4 regions of the Halotia branconii CENA392 genome follow, and region 3 is predicted to be linked to each of the others. Evidence: riboswitches for the same ligand, from Rfam matches in the RefSeq annotation. Region 3 holds a riboswitch; each other region holds the start of a gene.
What was found. A riboswitch is a leader RNA that binds a small molecule or an ion and turns the genes downstream of it on or off. The one in region 3 is predicted to bind cobalamin.
Positions count from the first base shown of each region.

Region 1: it holds a riboswitch for cobalamin, as region 3 does, so the genes downstream of both, QI031_RS30625 (DUF1636 family protein) here and QI031_RS15915 (energy-coupling factor ABC transporter permease) in region 3, are expected to answer to the same signal.
Region 2: it holds a riboswitch for cobalamin, as region 3 does, so the genes downstream of both, QI031_RS11875 (DUF1636 domain-containing protein) here and QI031_RS15915 (energy-coupling factor ABC transporter permease) in region 3, are expected to answer to the same signal.
Region 4: it holds a riboswitch for cobalamin, as region 3 does, so the genes downstream of both, cobG (precorrin-3B synthase) here and QI031_RS15915 (energy-coupling factor ABC transporter permease) in region 3, are expected to answer to the same signal.

Region 1 is NZ_CP124544.1:54,979-58,098, reverse strand. It holds gene QI031_RS30635 (class I SAM-dependent methyltransferase) at 1-575, shown strand, start outside; gene QI031_RS30630 (hypothetical protein) at 582-1,037, shown strand; cobalamin riboswitch at 1,314-1,463, shown strand; gene QI031_RS30625 (DUF1636 family protein) at 1,785-2,219, shown strand; gene QI031_RS30620 (TonB-dependent receptor plug domain-containing protein) at 2,430-3,120, shown strand, end outside.
Region 2 is NZ_CP124543.1:2,718,599-2,721,718, forward strand. It holds gene QI031_RS11870 (cobalt-precorrin-6A reductase) at 1-567, opposite strand, end outside; gene QI031_RS11875 (DUF1636 domain-containing protein) at 712-1,125, opposite strand; cobalamin riboswitch at 1,152-1,322, opposite strand; gene QI031_RS11880 (DOPA 4,5-dioxygenase family protein) at 1,338-1,694, opposite strand; gene QI031_RS11885 (YcjF family protein) at 1,706-3,031, opposite strand.
Region 3 is NZ_CP124543.1:3,629,678-3,632,797, reverse strand. It holds gene QI031_RS15920 (DM13 domain-containing protein) at 1-424, opposite strand, end outside; cobalamin riboswitch at 942-1,082, shown strand; gene QI031_RS15915 (energy-coupling factor ABC transporter permease) at 1,109-1,888, shown strand; gene QI031_RS15910 (energy-coupling factor ABC transporter substrate-binding protein) at 1,875-2,177, shown strand; gene cbiQ (cobalt ECF transporter T component CbiQ) at 2,174-2,986, shown strand; gene QI031_RS15900 (energy-coupling factor ABC transporter ATP-binding protein) at 2,961-3,120, shown strand, end outside.
Region 4 is NZ_CP124543.1:3,772,854-3,775,973, reverse strand. It holds gene QI031_RS16525 (precorrin-8X methylmutase) at 1-372, opposite strand, end outside; gene cobG (precorrin-3B synthase) at 443-1,948, opposite strand; cobalamin riboswitch at 1,998-2,121, opposite strand; gene trpS (tryptophan--tRNA ligase) at 2,466-3,120, shown strand, end outside.

The DNA.
Region 1 (3,120 bases), on a different replicon from region 3:
AGGGATTAGCACCTGACACACTCCAGCAAGAAAAGTTTATCAAGAATACCAACTTTCAAGTAGCTTTCTATTTAACGAGATTTGAAGATTTTCACACCTCAAACTCCTACGATTTAGTTCTGTTGAGTGAAAGCAGTCAATATATTGCTGTTGACGATTTAGCCGAAGGTGCGGCTCGTTTACTACATAGCGGTGGCTACCTGCTGCTTGCAGATATGATGCGTTCTCATGCTGAATACCAAAAGGGTATCTTTTCCAATTGTCATGTCGCTGGTGAACTCCAAGCGGCTTTACTAAAAGCTGGGTTCGAGTTAATCAAGACTGAGGACATCTCCACCCATATTGCACCAACAATTGATTTGTGTGTTGAAAAATTCGGTACTTTTGGGCTAACTACCATCAAATATATTGCAGATTTGGTGGCGATCGCCGTCCCACCATTATACACACTCGGTCGTTGGGCATTTAAGCGTTGGTTGGAAAAGCCAATTGCTGAGGGGTTAGCAGCACGCACTATTTTTGAAAACCATCTGTGTTATTCCGTTCAACTTTGGCAGTTATCTAAAGGAGTTTAATTGAAAATGACCACAGAAATAAACACCCAAGATTGGCAACAAGCTTTTATCGCCACCAATATATTAGCAATTGGTTACAACGCTTGGGTTGGTTATTTAGGAGGAGAACGTGGTGTGGTAATTTGCAGCACTAATTCTCCGCATTTAAGTATTGCTGGTGAAACATTTAAAGACCATTTTATCCCGCGTAAAAATCTTGCAGCTTTCTTAAATGCTTGGTTAGCAGCACCCGATACCGTACTGCTGCAAAAACACTTCATGAATGCACATATTCTCGAAGCTGTAGATAAATATAATCCTCAAAAAGATGTTGTGTTTTTGTTGGAATACGGGAATCAAGCTGCTTTTTTATATTTAACTAATTTACCAATTACACCCTCGCAATGTTATCAAACTGTATGCAAAGAATGGGCAGAATTTCAACCTCAGCATACCCTTTTAACAAGAACAAAAACACAATGAAACTCATCCAAAAACAAAAACAAGTTTTCTGGTTTTACCGCTTTTGCCAGTTGCCATGTATGGAGCTTTAATAGCAAAGTTAAAGCGTTAAACTACCTCTTAGAGGCGTAAGGTACTTAACAAAAATATATAATGTATAAAAAACTTCCTCTCCTGTACTGATAGCTAGGGGATTTCTTTTATGGATGTTAGCAGTAGCAAAAGTATAATTAAAATTCAGTAAGGAAAATCTAAATTATTATCGACTGAATTTACATATAGATAACAACTATGGTAATGTTACCTACAACTGTCGGTTCTGATGGGGAGCAGCCATCAGATGTAAAGGGGAAAGTTCGGTGTAAATCCGGCATTGTCCCGCAGCTGTAATGAGACAAAGTTAACGTGTCTCTAAGTCAGAATGCCCGCCGAAAGTACCACAAACTCCCATCTGCGAGGTACAGATGAATAACGCAATCACTATTCTCTCTATTAATCAGGATTACTGTCTCATCGCGTCAGACATACGCCACGCACTACAAATTTCTCTGAGATTGTAGACATTTTCCTAGACATATCAATACTCACGCAGAAGGTTATAGATACAAGCCTGAAAATCCATTCGGATCTTACTCCCACCTTCGCATATTTACGTTATCCCCAAATCATAGCTAGCTTTGCGCCTACACTTCCCGTAAGGCAGAATTCTCTTGCTTGCAGGATGCGTGAGGCTAACTCATCATTTCAATCGGCAACGTCTGAAAATTAATGAACAAAAAACAACATACTTTATTTGTCTGCACGACCTGCGCCAGTGTGTGGCAAAATGGCAAGCGAGTTGATGAAAGTGGTGGACGGCAGCTATTGCAACAACTCCAAGCACTTGCACAAACTTGGGAATTGCAACATAAATTCTCCATTCAAGGAGTTGAATGTATGAGTGCTTGCAACCATGCTTGTGCGTTCGCCGAAGGCGTTGGCGCAGCTATCGCCTTTACAGGAGAAGAGAAATTAACCTATCTTTTCGGCAATTTAGCAGTTGATGATAGTCCATCTGCAATACTGCAATGTGCAACTCAATACTACGTCAACCCTGATGGTTTACTACCTTGGTCAGAACGTCCAGAACGTTTAAAAACAGGAATTTTAGCAAAAATCCCACCCCTAAATAAGTGGGCAAAATTAACCGTGGATTGCTGTTAATTAATTACCAGTAGTACATCAAGTTCGTAGTTAGGACTAAAGGCCTAATTACGAACCTTTGAAACAAGCTTGTAAGTTACACCATTTACATGATAATAATAATCATTATCAAAAATTGTAGGTTTCCTACTGGCTGAGAGTTTTTTACCAAAAAAGCTCAAATCTTTGCTGACAATCAGTTTTTAGTTATACAGGTGGCTTAAATTACCAATGCGTACTCAGTTTATTGCCAGATGGGAAACTCAACTTATCGTTTCTAGTTTGACTATCACCGCAGGGATGCTGTGGAACAGTTCCAGCATTATAGCCACAGAAGTTTTACAAATATCCGAGTTTCCACAAGAGGAAGGTTCCGCCAAAGACTTACAACCAGTTGCAGAAGTAATATCTCAAAATACAACAGAAACCGAACCCGACATTGAACTGACAGTCATTGACAAACTGTTAAATGAACCTGTGTTTTCCCCTTTTCGCCGCGAGGGAACAGTCAAAGATTCCACCCGTCCGGTGTATGTGATTACTGGCGAAGAAATGGAAGCGCAAGGCGCAAGAACAGTCAAAGAAGCACTGCGATTTCTTCCAGGTATTTTAGGTGACGGTACAGTTGGGACAGAAGTCAACGCTTTAAGCGGTCAATTTATTCGCGGTTCTAATACTGGTCAAGTCTTAATCTTATTGGATGGTAGACCAATTAATAATTTAGATGGTGGTGGTTTCGATTTATCAGAATTTACCACTAATAATATTGAAAGAGTCGAAGTATTACCTGGGGGTGGTTCAACTCTTTATGGTTCAGATGCAATAGGTGGGGTAATTAATATTGTTACCCGTCGTCCTACAGAGCAAATTACCACAGAAACCAAAGTTAATTTCGGTTCCTATGGACTGAATCAACAAAGCA
Region 2 (3,120 bases), 910 kb from region 3:
GTTGTGGTGAATCAGAATTTCTCTTTCATTATCCAAAGCAAAGGGACCGCGATCGCACAATATCATTCCTGGCGGAATTACAGCATCAGCACTGGGAGGGTCAATCATCCGCATTAAAAACCAAATTTTTTCTAAGTCAGCAAAAGCACTAAGTTCTTGTCTACCGACTGTTAAAAATACGCGCTGTGCTTGGTTTTCTAAAGTAGCAGCAGCAACTTCACTATTTTCCACTTCAATCCAGCGATCGCCATTAACTTGTTGCCAAGGCGGGCGGATTAACATCAAATGAGGTATTCTCACTTCTCTAGCCGCTGCTATTGCATTCTCAGAAATTTGACTAGCAAAGGGATGAGTAGCGTCGATTAATAAGTCGATCTGCATCTGACGCAGATAGTTAACTAATCCAGTCACACCGCCAAAACCCCCAATACGGACATTACCGACCGGGATTGAGGGGTTATGGGTGCGTCCTGCAAGAGAAGCGATCGCCTCAATTCCGGGAATATTCACAACTTTGGCAGTCAATTCTGCGGCATCTTTAATACCACCAAGAATCAAAACGCGCATGACCATGTTTTCTCTGCGTTATCTGCTCGTAGATAGCTTTTTACCTTCTGCCTACTGGTCACTGAGCGTCTTGTACTGACTTGTGCTGAGCTAGCAGAAGTCAGTCAAAACACTTCCCCCTGCTCCCTGCTCCCCTGCCTTTTTCTACAAGGGTGGAATCTTTGCTAAAATTCCCTTTTTCAGCGGTTCAGGCCGCTCTGACCAAGGTAGCAAACCATCAGATTTAGCGTAGTATTGACCGGCACATTCGAGTACAGCAGCTGCACTGTCATCAACAGTTAAATCACCAAAAAGATAAGTTAATTTACCTTTAGCAGCAAAAGCAACAACGCAAGAACGGTTACAAGCACTCATGCATTCTACTTCTTGGATCGGAAATTGATCTTGCAAGTCCCAATTTTGTGCTAGGTGCTGAAGATGCTGTAATAGTTTTTGACCTCCACTTTCACCCAGACGTTTTCCATCTTGCCAAGTACTGGCACAGGTTTTGCACACAAATAAAGTGTGAGAGGCGACACCTAAAGAATTACTAAGGGAAATGTCAGCAGTAGCAGTCATTTATCTGTACCTCGCAGATGTATAGGACTGAGTAGTATATTTCGGCGGGCGTTCTGACTCAACTTAATTTAGGATTTTGAGTTAGCTAAAAATCTCAAATTAGTTCACAGTTGCGGGACAGTGCCGGATTTACACCGAACTTTCCCCCTTACCTCTGGTAGCTCAATACCACCAGAACCGAAACGTCCATCATAACACCAATATTTAGTGGTTCACGTTGTTCTAATCCGTCGCAGAAACTCGATGTTCAACTCTAGCTTCTCTCCTAGCCACAAAGAATTTTTTGTATGATCTGCGACATCATCACCCGTCTCAGGATGAACTAAGATATCTAATCCTTCCCGATTAAGCATTAACCACGGGACAATCTGACCAAATTGATCCAATGAAAATATAACTTGATACATTCCTTTGGGATGTGGACCAATTGGGTTGTCATGCCAGCGCCCAAGCTGTACGTCAAATTTAGCGTTCAGTTCTGATCGTACACGCGCAGCCTGTTCACGGCTAGCATTATCGTAGTAAATATGAGCGTGAAAAATAGTGATTGTAATAGTACTTTCTGCCATAACTCTCAGCTTTACGTGATTTTTTTAAACCGTTCTTTGGCTTCTTGAAATGCTTCTTGCATCACTAACTGAATTTTTTGAGGATCGGGTCTCTTACCACCCATTAAATCACCAAAGTAAACACAAGCCCCTTCACCTAAAGCCCAGGTGTAAGCAGCTGCCCAAGAAGCTGCTATAACACTGCCAAAACCAGGAATAAATTTAATTAATTCTCGTGCTACAGCTTGTGCTACAAATCCCCCTGCGATCGCACTGACAACTCCCCCAGCCTGAGATGGTGTTAATATTTGCCCGTACAGTTTTCCCAACAGTCCCACCATTGAGACTTGTAAGGCAGTTAGAACGGGCATTGTAGTAAAAGGTAATGGTACAGCGGCCAGTGTGGCTGCCATGATTGCAAATGGTAAAATATAACGCCGTCCGGCATCTCGGTAGAGGTTGCCTAATTGTTCACCTGCTGTTTCATCTAATAATTGATAAATTGCCCGTGCTTCTGCTTCTGGTAGTAGTTCAGCGAGAGTATCTCTCAATGCCTCTAAACCATAAAATACCGGATTATAGCCATCTTCTTCTAAAGTGAAGTCAATTAGGACAGAGCGATCGCATAGGTTTGAAAAAGCTTGCTTAATTGCTGTAAAAGCTCTATTTACTTCCTCATATTCTGGCGGATAGGCAGGATGATCAGCTGTACCTGGAGGATAAATTTCATGCAAGCAAGTCACTACCAAAAGACAGGGGATTTCGGGATATTTTTGACGTAATTCCTGGGTAATTTGCCGCAGCGTATCAGTGGCAAAATCATTAATTTTAACCGTCAGAATCAGGACTCTGGCACGGCGACTCGACTTTTGTAAATCGCCAACTAATTCTTGAATGATTGCTTGAGTATTTTGTTTAACATCTCCTAACCCCACCGTATCTGTAAAAATGAACAACGGCAGATCATCTGAAGGATAAGCATAACGCTGGGTGTGTTGTGTGTGGGGGCGAAATCCCTGACCGACAATTTCAGCAGAAACTCCGGTTAATCCCCGTACAATTGAACTTTTTCCCGCTTGGGGTTTGCCAATCAGCAGCGCCTCTGTGGTTGGTAGTTCGGCGCGGACTGTTGCTAAAATCTCTGCAACCTCAGTTTCGCTGACGCTAAACCATTGCACAACTGTCTGTGCTACTTGTTCAACGGGTAGCACTTGGATCAAATTTACCTTTGCTTGATTCCAAACACCAGCAATGCGGTTTTTCCAGGAATCATTAACTGATTTGGTTGCACCATCAGTTGGTTCACCGAACTGCTGAGAATCAGCTGATGGCAAGTCAGCATCATGTTGTTCAGTCATTGGCAACAGAAAGATTGTAACTACACCCTATCTGTCATTGTAGAGTGGTTCAGTCATCAGTAAACAGTGATGACTGGTAACTGTTCACT
Region 3 (3,120 bases):
ATTGGCGACACCAGATCGCTACAGATTTAAATTCTGCTAACTTCAGATTATCAGGTAAGGCATAACGTTGAGTACCCTTGATACTTTTTAAACGAGCAATGCTGACATAATCTTTTTCTTTAATCCCAGTTATTGGCGGTGCATCTGAGCGATATAAAATAACAAATAAATCAGGGCCTGAATCTGTTTGAAAACTCTGATCAAACTCTAAATAGCGTTTTCCTTGTTCAGCGATCACTTTAACTGTTCCTTGGGTAGGGTGTTCTCCAGACTGGAACTTTCCAGACTCAGCCATTGACATTGATGCTGCAAATAGACTAGCTACAGGCGTTTGAGTTGCTGGCGGATTAGAACTTGCTTGTTTTGTCAGATTTATAGTAAAAACAGTAGCGATCGCTAGAATGGCTAAATGCTTAAATTTCATGGCTTTAATATTCTCAAATGCATCTTTAAAAATAATTTAAAGCTTTCTACTATTAACAAAATTAGTTTAAGCTGAGAATCTGCTAAAAATTTAGTTGCGTTATTTTCAGGTAATTCTTAAACATTCAAGAGGTTAGCATTATATTAATGTAAGTAATTATGCTTGCTTAATTAGTAAATCAATTTTCAATTTTGGCATTTACGTAATAATTACCTCTATAACAGTCCTAAATCATTCACGAACAACAAGATCCCCGACTTCTCAAAGAAGTCGGGGATCTGAGGCTCTCAATTTTCACAAATTAAATACTAGTACTCTGTCAAGATAATTTTGCTGGATTAATGTGAAAAAGCCCAGTTCTTTTCTCCCCCTACTTCCTCTGCTTCCCCTGCTTCCCCTGCCTGCCTCCACCTGTTATTTTTGGGTTGACAGACCACTAGTCTTATATAGTTTTCCAAGATGTCTATTGAGCGATGAGAGGAATCCCCAAGTCTTTACCAAGTTTATTAGTAATGGTGTTATAGTGACTCCAATCGGTTCTGGTGGGGAACAGCCATCGGACGCAAGGGGGAAAGTCCGGTGTAAATCCGGCGCTGTCCCGCAACTGTGAACCCAAATATAGGTGAGTCAGGATGCCCGCCGACTATAATCAATTCATTTACATAAATCTGCGAGGTACAGATTATGAAAAGAAAAACACAGGCGTTAGTCAGTCTAACCCTGATGGGAGTTATCAGTTTTTACTTGGTAGTTGGTTTACCCAAACCCGCTTATGCCATGCACATTATGGAAGGTTTTTTACCAGTGCAGTGGGCAATTTTTTGGTGGATTGTGGCATTACCATTTTTTATATTAGGATTGCGTAGCCTGACTCGCATTACCCAAGCGAACCCGCAACTCAAACTACTCCTGGGCTTGGCTGGTGCTTTCACTTTCGTACTGTCAGCCTTGAAAATCCCTTCTGTTACAGGCAGTTGTTCTCATCCTACAGGAACGGGGTTAGGTGCGGTGCTGTTTGGCCCCCTTACTATGTCGGTTTTGGGTAGCTTAGTATTGTTGTTTCAAGCTTTATTACTAGCGCATGGCGGCTTGACGACGTTGGGGGCAAATGCTTTTTCGATGGCGATCGCTGGGCCATTTGCAGCTTACTGGATATATAATTTAACAATCAAGTTGGGTGGTAAAGAAAAAATCGCGATATTTCTAGCAGCTGCGATCGCAGATTTACTTACCTATATTATCACTTCTATCCAACTCGCCTTAGCTTTTCCTGCACCTGTTGGTGGGTTTTTCGCTTCATTTATCAAGTTTGCCGGAATTTTTGCCATAACTCAAGTTCCCTTAGCAATTAGTGAAGGATTACTAACTGTATTAGTGTGGAACTGGCTGCAATCTTATAATCCTCAAGAGTTAGAATTGCTGAAATTAATCAAACGGGAACCTCAAAGAAATGAATCAGTCTAAAAAAGGGTTGAGTAACTGGCTGTTGGTAGTAGCTGTCTTAGCTTTAGCAGTTGCACCGTTAATATTTGTGCGGGGTGCGGAATTTGGCGGTGCTGATAGCAAAGCACAAGAAGCAATTGCTGAAATCCAACCTGGATATAAACCCTGGTTTAAATCATTTTTTGAACCAGCTAGTGGGGAAATAGCAAGCTTATTATTTGCTTCGCAAGCAGCTTTGGGTGCAGGAGTAGTTGGTTATGCAATTGGGTTGTATAAAGGACGTTCCCAACAACAAAAACATGAAGAATGAGTCTGCAATTAGACACTTTAGCTTATACTAATCGACTGCGAAGATTACCACCAGAACATAAACTGATTTTTGCATTTACTACCCTTGCTATTTCCCTTGTTACCCATCCATTTGTGCAAATTTTGATGGCGCTTTGGATGAGTGCTTGGACGGTGATTTATGCCAGAATCCCGGCTGGTGTTTATTTTCGATTGTTAATGTTCACGATAGTTTTTTGTTTGACAAGTTTACCAGCCCTGATAGTAAATGGAGTTGCGATTCCTGATTTACAAAGCGTAAAATTAGATTCTTGGTATGGACTAACTCTCGGACACTTCTATATTTATATTAGTCATAGTGGCAGTATCCAAGCATTGGAAATTTTAACTAGAGCATTAGCCTCTGTTTCTTGCTTATATTTTCTCATGTTAACTGTCCCTTTCACAGAGCTATTACAAACTTTGCGTTACTTACGATTTCCAGTGCTTTTAACTGATTTGTTATTACTAATGTATCGGTTTATTTTCATTCTGCTGAATACAGCCAGTGAATTGTGGACAGCACAAAATTCTCGTGGTGGCTACCGCACTGTTGCTATTGGTATGAAAAGTTTAGCATTACTAATCGGGCAACTATTACAGCGAACCTTACAACGATATAGTCAGTTTTCTCTGGGACTGGAAGCACGGGGTTTTGTCAGTGAATTTCGAGTTTGGCATCCTCGTCGCTATCGTCCTCAATTACGATATATCATCGAAGCTATTTTCGGCTGTGTAGTATTAATAGGATTGGATTTTTGGCGGAATGCAGGAATATTTACTCGAATTTGAGCAGGTATATTACACCTATTCAGGCGCACAACAATTGGCTTTGAATAATCTAACATTAAAGATTCCGTTAGGTAAAAGATGTGCGCTAATTGGTCAAAATGGTTGTGGTAAAACGACACTATTATTATTAGCTA
Region 4 (3,120 bases), 140 kb from region 3:
AGAGTGCCACAATTCCAAAGCTGCTGCTGACCTTGTAGTACCAAGGCGTTTAGCCATTTCTGGGACTTCTGGCTCATACAGCGTACAAATTACTGGATTATTCGCTGACAACCGCTTTCTGGTAACGCCTTCCGCAACCATGCGACAGTCACACAAAATTGCTGCTCCTGCCGCTAGGGCAGCTCGTCCCGCTTGTACCGCCGTTGATGAATATCCCAAATCAGTGACAATATCAGTCATTCCACAGGCATGAATCAGACGCACTGCAACTTTTGCTACATCTGGTGGCAGCACATCTAAGTTAGCTTCCGACCGGATAATGGCAAAGGAATTGCGATAAATTTCACTAGCATCTCGGATGTAATCGGACATGGGAATTGGGGCAGGGGGAAAGAATTTAAAGTGTATTAGAATCTTTGTGAATTGGTATTACCTATGCTTTTTATGCCAGAGGAGAGGCGGTGATTCTTTCTTGATGGAATGCCGTATTTGGTGAGAAGAACTGTTTGAGTTGCGCCAACGCATATTGGTTAGCAAATTCACCAAATGATTCGTTAACATTTATGCGTTTGATTTGATATACCTTTAACATTTGTTCTACCAATGCAGGCAATTCATCAAAGCTGACATATTGGTAGAGTTCGCGGCCAAATTTTTGATTGCTGTCACCATTACCAATATAAATGTGATAACTCGACCTCTTGCCATTACTGACACCGAGCAAGGTGATATCACTTTTGCTATGTTGGGCGCAAGATTTTTCGCAGCCGCTAAAGTGGATATTAACTGGGCAATCTAAAGTCAGGCGAGTTTCGAGATACTTGGCTAATGCTAATGCATGACCTTTAGTATCTGTAGCAGCAGCAGCACAACCCCGGCTACCAGAACAGGCAACTAATCCGCTTTTAATATTGTTGGCTGAGTAATCTAAGCCTAAAAATGTAATTTCTTTTTGGACATCAGCAAGCCTTGTTTGGGGAATATCAGTAAGCAGCAAATTCTGCCAAGGAGTTAACCTCAAAGTACCACTACCATATCTTTGGGCTAAATCCGCTAAACCCATAATTTGCCTACTCTCCAAGCGACCAAGAGGCAACACAACGCCAATATAAAATAAACCTTTTTGCCGCTGGGGATGGATGCCGATATGCTGATACTGGTTATCTGAACTTTCTACAAAAAGATTGGAGAATTGTCCCTCCATTACCTGATCTTCTGTGGTGAAAAGAGCAAAAGGCAAACTTTTGTCTACTTCCTGTAAATAACTTTCACAACCCAAATCATTAACTACTTCCCTCAGACGTGCCTTGCGTCTACTATTTGTATCAATATGATTTAAATAAACATTAGCCAAAGCAGCCAACACTGGCAAACATTGCTCAGGTGAAAGTAAAATTCCCGTTGCAACAGGTGGCTTTCCTTTTACGCCGACACTTAAATGAAGGCGGAAGTAAACTTTACCATCAACTAAAACCGCAACAAAGGCGATATCATTGAGGCGATCGCTCACTCGAACTATTCCACCACCGTCAAAGCAAACGCTAAATTTGGCAGACAGTCCTGATAAAGCTGGATGTGCCTCAATATAATCATTCCAACTTTGGACAAAAGGACGGGTATCAATCACCTCTTGAGGATCAATACCAGCCGTAGGACTGGTCATAATATTACGGATGTGGTCTACAGCAGTGTTGCGAGAACCTAGCCCCATATCCTGGAGATACTTCAAAACTGCGGTACTGAGCTTGCCATCAATCTCACGGATTTGGATATTAGCGCGGTTCGTCACATCAACATAACCACCGCCATACTGGTCAACTATATCTGCGATCGCCCGACATTGTTGACTATCAAGAATGCCACCGGGTATTCTCAGGCGAGACAATGTACCATCTTGAGCAGGTGTGGTGTAAAATAACCCAGGACAGGGAGTTAATCCAGACAGCAAAACTCAGACTCCTTCTCTGTGCGACGCAGAGAGTAGATAATAAATATGCCATAAAGACATTGCTGGAGTTGGCATTCTGACTCGGAAAGAAAAAAGTGAATCCTAACCTTTACAGCTGCGGCACAGTCCCGGAATCTCACCGGAGTTTCCCAACCCCAAGCCTTAGTAATTTAGCATAAGAAAGTAGTCAGACCTGCATCCGATATTTTTTTTAACGGTAACAAAGCCACACACTTAGGCTTTGCCTAAATCCTCATTCCTGAGATATTGAAACTTAAAACTCCTTATCCTCTCTGCACGGCAGTCACTCATGGGGGAAACCCCCAAGACCGTACTGCCTTGCCTTTGCGCCTCTGCGTGAGATAAAATGCATCCCATAAATCAGCAATACCGTTAAATATCTCATCCTCAACAGCGAGTTACCCTAGAAAGTGTCAAAATTAAATGAGTTTTGCGTCGGCACTCAGCGACTTATCGCTATACATAACGCAGATTTGAGATTACTAGAGTGAAATTTATGGGCAAGCAGCGCGTTCTTTCTGGAGTTCAACCAACGGGTAATTTGCATTTGGGTAACTATTTCGGAGCCATTGGTAACTGGGTAAAAGGTCAAAGCGAATACGAAAATTACCTCTTCGTTGCTGATTTGCACGCGATTACAGCACCACATGACCCGACTAAGTTGGCATCTGATACCTACACCCTAGCGGCGCTCTATCTAGCTTGTGGTCTAGATTTACAGCATTCCACTATTTTTGTACAATCTCACGTTTCTGCTCACAGTGAACTCACTTGGTTACTCAACTGCATTACACCCTTGAACTGGTTGGAAGATATGATCCAGTTCAAAGAAAAGGCTGTCAAACAGGGAGAAAATGTCAGCGTCGGCTTGTTAGATTATCCTGTGTTAATGACATCTGATATTTTGCTTTATCAAGCTGATAAAGTGCCAGTGGGTGAAGACCAAAAGCAACACTTGGAATTGACACGAGATATTGCCGCGCGATTTAATCATTTATTTGCTAAACCAGATCAGCCAGTACTGAAGTTACCAGATCCTTTGATTCGTAAGGAAGGAGCCAGGGTAATGAGTTTGGCAGACGGGACACGCAAAATGTCTAAGTCTGATCCTTCCGACTTGAGCCGAATTAATTTACTAGATTCACCAGAGC